One region of the Planococcus sp. YIM B11945 genome, then DNA from elsewhere that is predicted to be linked to it. Evidence: riboswitches for the same ligand, from Rfam matches in the RefSeq annotation. Region 1 holds a riboswitch; the other holds the start of a gene.
The links. Region 1 has a riboswitch for thiamine pyrophosphate ahead of ACRRQV_RS03565 (YkoF family thiamine/hydroxymethylpyrimidine-binding protein). Riboswitches for the same ligand answer to the same signal wherever they lie in the genome.
Positions count from the first base shown of each region.

Region 2: it holds a riboswitch for thiamine pyrophosphate, as region 1 does, so the genes downstream of both, thiT (energy-coupled thiamine transporter ThiT) here and ACRRQV_RS03565 (YkoF family thiamine/hydroxymethylpyrimidine-binding protein) in region 1, are expected to answer to the same signal.

Region 1 covers NZ_JBOZWR010000002.1:263-3,668, reverse strand. Annotated here, with positions in the region: gene ACRRQV_RS03575 (ABC transporter ATP-binding protein) at 1-634, opposite strand, end outside; gene ACRRQV_RS03570 (ECF transporter S component) at 699-1,283, opposite strand; gene ACRRQV_RS03565 (YkoF family thiamine/hydroxymethylpyrimidine-binding protein) at 1,285-1,875, opposite strand; TPP riboswitch at 1,973-2,080, opposite strand; SAM riboswitch class I at 2,275-2,383, shown strand; gene ACRRQV_RS03560 (methionine ABC transporter ATP-binding protein) at 2,450-3,406, shown strand, end outside.
Region 2 covers NZ_JBOZWR010000009.1:43,737-47,142, forward strand. Annotated here, with positions in the region: gene ACRRQV_RS16770 (SGNH/GDSL hydrolase family protein) at 1-559, shown strand, start outside; gene ACRRQV_RS16775 (hypothetical protein) at 613-759, opposite strand; gene ACRRQV_RS16780 (M20 family metallopeptidase) at 826-1,902, opposite strand; TPP riboswitch at 2,016-2,115, shown strand; gene thiT (energy-coupled thiamine transporter ThiT) at 2,223-2,798, shown strand; gene map (type I methionyl aminopeptidase) at 3,187-3,406, shown strand, end outside.

The sequences.
Region 1 (3,406 bases):
TCGGCGGCACTGGCAGAAAATCGCCGTCTTTTAAGACTTTTCCAGTTGCATCCAAGGAAATGTGTCGGTCAAAAAACGAGCCCCACGCAGCTAAACGGTGCTCAACAGCAATGATTGTCAAAGCGAATCGTTTTTGCAAAGCGTCTAGCCAAGAAATAAAGTGCTTGGCAGTAACGGGATCTAAATGCGAAATCGGTTCATCGAGCAGCAGCACTTCCGGTTTCATGGCCAGTGCGCAGGCTGTGGCAATGCGCTGCTTCATGCCGCCGGACAATGATTGGATAAGGGTGTAGCGGTAAGCTTCCAAACCGGTCAATTCCAAGACGCCGGAAATGCGCTGTTCCATTTCTTCGCGAGCCACGTGCAAATTTTCCAGCGTAAAGGCCAGTTCTTCTTCGACCGTCGGCATGCAAAACTGGGAATCGGGATCTTGGAAGACGGTGGCGACGCGGTGGTTGATTTCCCCGGGCAAGTACTTTTCAGCAGGTTTGCCGAATAAAAGAAGTTCCCCTTCTACAACACCGTCGCTATTAAGCGGATACAGCCGGTTCAGCAAATACAGCAGCGTGCTTTTGCCGCAGCCGCTTGGGCCGGAAATGGCCACGCGTTCACCGCGCGAGATGCAAAAGGACACATTCTTTAGCGTCCAAGCTTCATCCTCCGGAAAGCGAAAGGATGCATTTTTAAGTGAAAAAATTTCATCCGACACGCGCATCACCTTTTTTCGCGCGGGCCACCGCATAGCCCCGAAGTGAACCAGTCGCAAGCAAACTGTCTGCGATAAACTTGCCGCCGATTCCAGCAATCACCATGCCGCTGATGACGCGGAGCGAAAACATCAACGCGACAAACGATGGATCGAGTGCCGCGTAGCCGGAAACGAAATACCCGTAAACAAAGCTGAAAACGGCAGAACCTGCACCAGCAAGCATCATGATGGCTAAGCTGAAGTGCTTATAGCCTGTCACTGCAAACGCTGCCTCGGCTCCCAAGCCTTGGACGGCTCCGGACAACAAAAGGCGGGGGCCGACTGCATTGCCGAGGAGCACTTCAATAGCGGCAGCCATCGTTTCCGACATAAACGCAGCACCCGGTTTTCGAATAATGTACATGCAAATGATCGAAACGATAAACCAAATGCCGAACATCCATTCATAGGCAAGCGGGCCGATCAGCGCTGCCCATAGGTTGCTGACATGGACAAACACCAAATAGACAATGCCGAAAACGACCGCAAACAGCGACATCAACACCACTTCTTTTAATTTCCACGACTTCAGCATGTTATTTGCCTCCGTGCGACGGGCTGTTGATGCTCATCGATACCGTCATGACCAAGTGGCGGTGTTCTTCGGTGCGGGCATTCGAAAACGCTTCTTCGTAAAATGCAAAGACGTCGTGGATGTCGCCATGGATGCCGCTCGCGTAATGCATCGATTCATTAAAGACGCCGCGTTTTTTTGCCCGGTCAACTTCCCGGTAAATGATATTCATGTAATCGGGGTTGTTCATCGGGTACAGCGCAAATTGTGACGATACATACTGCTTCGTCTTATCCGTATTCAACAGTTCGTCCGGCATGTCCAAAAACGCATCGCCTGCCGAATCACCCGGGCAACCGATTGAAAACGTGCCGGACAGCGCCACGTGTTCACCGGTCTTCGCCGCATGCAGCGCAATCGCTTTTGCTGCGTTGAACACATGAATTTCCTTGCCCCGAATCACCGTTGACACATCATCCGAATGGGTCCAGACATTGCTCAAATCCGTCTCCCGAAGCGCTCCTTTAATTACCCTAATAAAATCCCCAGTCATCGGATGCAGCGAAAAGCGAAATCCGACAATTGGGCTCGTACCGCATTGCAATGGTTCCATATCAATCGTCCTCCTTAAAAATAGGCACAAAAAAAAGCTGCATCCGCGAAGAAGCAGCCACTATTTCTATGCCAATAAATTCAAAAAGGATTTATTCCAGAAAAGCGCCGCACTTCCTCACGCCAGTATTACCTGGATCGAGTCATAAGGGATCGAAGCTTGCGCTTGCATCTCAGCCGAAAATCGGGCACCCCTAGTGCATTAAACGGTATGCAGTTGTTTTGTGAACGGGATTGTCCCGATGGGTTTAGTCTAGCGGAAGGTGGAAGGGATGTAAAGGAGAAAAATCAAGGTCGATTGGCAGCAGTTGCCTGAAAATAAATTATTTTAAAAAAGTGTTTGACAGTTTTCGAAATGTTAGCTACTATTGGAATCAAGCAAAAAACAATTTCATATGGAACATTATCAAGAGAGACCGAGGGATAGGCCCTATGACGTCCGGCAACCTCCAGAGAAATCTGGGAAGGTGCCAATTCCTACAGAATGAATTCATTCTGAAAGATAACCCAATCCATTTTCGGTGCCTCTTTCTGAATGAAAGGGGCATTTTTTATTGGGAAAAAAGGAGATTGCCATGATCAGCATAAAAGAACTTTCAAAAGAATACACAACGAAAAACGGCAAGGTGATCGGTGTAGAAAACGTCACGATGCACATCAAAGAAGGTGAGATTTTCGGCATTGTCGGCTATTCAGGAGCCGGTAAAAGTTCGCTTTTGCGGTGCATGAATCTTTTGGAGCGTCCCACAAGCGGTTCGATCCGTGTAGCCGGCCTCGATCTGACAAACTTAACAGGCGAGAAGCTGCGAAAAGCGCGGCTGAAAATCGGGATGATTTTTCAGCATTTTTATTTGATCAGCCAAAAGACGGTTGGGGAAAACATTGCTTTTGCGTTAAAGGCCGCGCGTTTGCCGGCAGATGAAATCGCTGATCGAGTCGATGAACTGCTCGACATGGTCGGCCTATCAGATAAAAAAGACGTCTATCCTTCACAGCTGAGCGGCGGGCAAAAGCAGCGCGTCGGCATTGCAAGGGCGCTGGCCAATAATCCGGCGGTTCTGCTTTGCGACGAAGCGACTTCGGCGCTTGACCCGAATACGACTTTGTCAATTCTGCGTCTCTTGAAGAAAATCAACCAGGAAATGAACATTACCATTGTCCTCATTACCCATGAAATGAATGTAGTCAAAGAAATTTGCGACCGGATGGCGGTTATGCAAGCCGGCCGTGTAATTGAAGAAGGCGACGTCTACACGATTTTCTCCGATCCCAAAACCGAGCTGGCTAAGGAATTTATTTCTTCTGTCGTGTCGATCGACATTCCGCAGCCGATCTTGTCCGCTTGCACGGGCCGTGTCATTAAAGTGCAGTTTAAAGGAGCGGTGGCTGGAGAAGGCGTCATCACAGACATGGTGCAGCATTTTGATGTGAAAGGGAATTTTTTGCACGGGTCAATCGAATACATACAAGAAAAACCGCTTGGCTTGTTTGTGATGGAAATCCAAGGAATGCCTGAAAACATTCACCGGGCA
Region 2 (3,406 bases), on a different contig from region 1:
GCGCCTTGTGCAATCCGATCCAAAAAATGGGTCGCTTGCGTTCCAGCAAATTCAAGTGGATTTTGCGTTGAACGAAGCCCGCATCAATATGGAAACCATTTTAGAGGAATTGAAAGTAAAGGCGCCTAACGCCGATGTCTATGTAATGGGCTATTATTTTGCCTATCCTCACGTAAGAGAAAGCCAAAAAGAAGGCACGGCGAAGCAATTAGATCGCCTTAATGAAATTCTGAAAAGAAGTTCGGAACAAGCGGGTGCCCAGTTTGTTGCTGTCGATAAAGCGTTTGGCGATAAAGCGGTGGATAAAGTACCGAACCCGGCAGATGTTCATCCAAATATTTTTGGCTACCAAGCGATGGCAAATGCGTTTTTGAACGAGTACCAAAAAGGATGGAAAGTGGAAAAGGGAGAACTTCCAAAAGCTGATCCGAAGTCATTTGAAGAAATCATGCAAAGCCAGGAAGGGCAAGGAGAAGCCGTTGAAGGAACTTCTTCCCAGCCTTCCGATAGCATGAAGGAAGATTATTTGGCTCTGCTGGAACCAATTCCTTACATTTAAAGCCATGCATAACAAAACCCCGATCCGGATATTCCAGATCGGGGTTTTGGCATTTAGCGTTTCCGTGGGTTCGGTTTATACTGGTTGGTTGATTGAGCAGCTCCAGCACCAGCTTTTCGTTTATTCATAGCTTTCCGTATAATCGGGTAAGCGATTGGTCCATACTTGATAGCGGTTTTTACAATGCGGCCAATTCCCATTATCATCTCTCCATTCGTTTAGTAAAGGTATTATACAAGTTCCCGAAAATAGGGAGATGCAAACATTTATTCTTTGGAAAGTGCCTGCAAGAGAAGAATTTCCTTATAGGCCTGGACGCTGGATAACTCAACATATTCCGCATTTCCATGCCAATCGCCGCCGCTTGGCCCGAATTCGATTGCACCTTCGCCATTGATGGGGATTGCGTAATAGCGGGTATCAGCGGCTCCATGCTGGCCGAATAAAACCGGTTCCGTTTTCGTCACTTGGCGAATAGCTTTTTGCAAACTTAAAATTGAACTGTGTTCAGCAGATGTTTTTAAAGCGGGCGTAGAATTGTCCGCTTGATAATCCATTTTCAGACCAAGCGTTTTTGCCAACTCTGCCATTTGGTGAATAATTTCATCTGGATCCTGCCCAGGCAAAAAGCGGATGTCATAAGAAACATGGCATACTTCAGGAACCACGTTGTAGCGCTTTCCAGCATTCATAATGGCCAAGTTGACAGAAGGGTGCTCGTAAAAGTCGGTTGATTGTTTTTGAAAAGGAAGTTCCGACAACTGCTCATGAAATTTCATTGCACATTCGATGGCATTGATGCCTTCCCAAGGCCGGCTGCCGTGAGCAGGTTTTCCTTTGAACACCAAATCCATATGTAAAACGCCTTTCGACTGCACCCCAACTTTTAAACCGGTCGGTTCGCCGCAAATCACGAAGTCGCCGCTGTAGCCTTGTTCGACTAGCCACTTGGAAGTATTTTCGCCGCCAATTTCTTCGTCAGTGACCAGATGCAGTTGAACGGTCCGTTGCAGCAATGAAGCGTCTAATTCCACAAAAGCTTGCATCATTGCTGCAACGCCAGCTTTCATGTCAGCAGAGCCGCGGCCGTAAAGGCGATCCATTTTCTCTATCGGAACAAATTGTTCTTCGTGGCCCGGAACGACATCAACATGTCCATTCCAAATAATCGTATCACTGCCGCCGCCTTTGCTTGCCGTCAACATGAGAAAGCCGTTATGTTCATGGAGAGTAACCAATTGGCCGCGTTCTTTCAGCCAATCAGCGCAATAAATCAAGGCTTCGTTTGCGCCGGTTTTCGTATCGCTTTTGATTTGGATCAGATTTTTTAACAAGTCAATCATATGAGAGCCGCCAAATTTCTGGCCGCTGCCACCCCCTTTGTAAAATTATTCACCTGTAAGATTGCTTTCGGTTGAAGCCTTCGGTACAATACATATGTTACCGAAAATCATGTATACACCACAAGGGGAGCTTTTGCTGAGAGTGAACAGTTCTGTTCTTACCCTTTGAACCTGTAAGTTAACGCTTGCGCAGGGATGTGGATGGAAACCTGCCCTTATGCGGCGTCAGGCTCTATCCTGACGCCGCTTTTATATGGAAAAAAATAGGTTTTATTCTGCTTTCCCTTCTGGTGTTGTGCAAACACATTAAGGAGGAAGTTATGAGAAACAAACGCATTTTATTATTGGTGGAAATTGCAATTTTTGGCGCTCTGGGATATGTTCTCGATTTTGTCGCGTTTAAAATGCCGCAAGGGGGATCCGTCAGCTTGGTAATGATTCCGATAGTCTTGATGGCATTCCGAAGAGGTGTAGGGGCGGGCGTATTGACCGGGTTGCTGGTTGGCTTGCTGCAAATTGTCACGGGTGTCATTTCAGTCACGCCATTGTCATTCGGGTTTGTCATTTTGCAAGTGATTCTCGATTATCTGGTTGCTTATGCTATGGTCGGCTTTGCTGGCAGCATGCGAAGCCAATACGTGAACGGACTGCAAAACGGAAAAACGGGCAGCATGATTTCTGCAATTGTCATCGGCATTTTGATCGCATCCTTTTTGCGCTACGTGGTCCATGTGATCACCGGGATTTTGTTCTTCGCCGAATTTGCAGAAGGAAATGTAGTCATTTATTCCATCATTTATAACGCTACTTATATGATTCCGGTATTCTTGCTCGCCGCAGTTGTGTGTTCAGCACTATTTGTAGCAGCACCGAAGTTAGTGGACAGCAAAGCATAAGCAGCAGGGGTTGTCCCAAAAGGGGCTGACGTCCATTCCAGCCCGCAGGAGTCGCCGCATCCATTCCCGTCAGCTAATTATAAAAAAGGCTAAGAAAAGCACCACTTTTCTTAGCCTTTTTTATATTTTGCAGTTATGGACAGCCTCTTTTCTTATTGTCGATTTTGTCCGCTATCCATTGTTTGTCAGGCCTTACCTGGGCGCTTCCGCTTTTCTTATGGTCCAGACTCCAGCGCCCAGCCTCTTGAGGTCGCTGGCTATCTTGCCAGCAATGGCAAAGAACGCCATTACTTTCAAGCCCTCCAGCGCTTGTCGAGGCTTACCTGGGCGCTTCCGCTTTTCTTATGGTATAATTTTTAATTAGAAAAGCTTGAAAGAAGGGTATTCAATGATTGCCAGTACAGAAAAAGAAATAGAAATGTTGAAAAAAGCCGGCCGCATGGTCGCTGAAATTCGTGAAGCGATGAAGGCTGCAACAAAACCGGGCGTCACAACGAAAGAAATTGACGAACTTGGCGGACAGCTGTTCAAAGAACTAGGCGGCTTGTCAGGCCCGAAAGGCGAATACGATTTCCCAGGATATACATGCATCAGCGTCAACGAAGAAG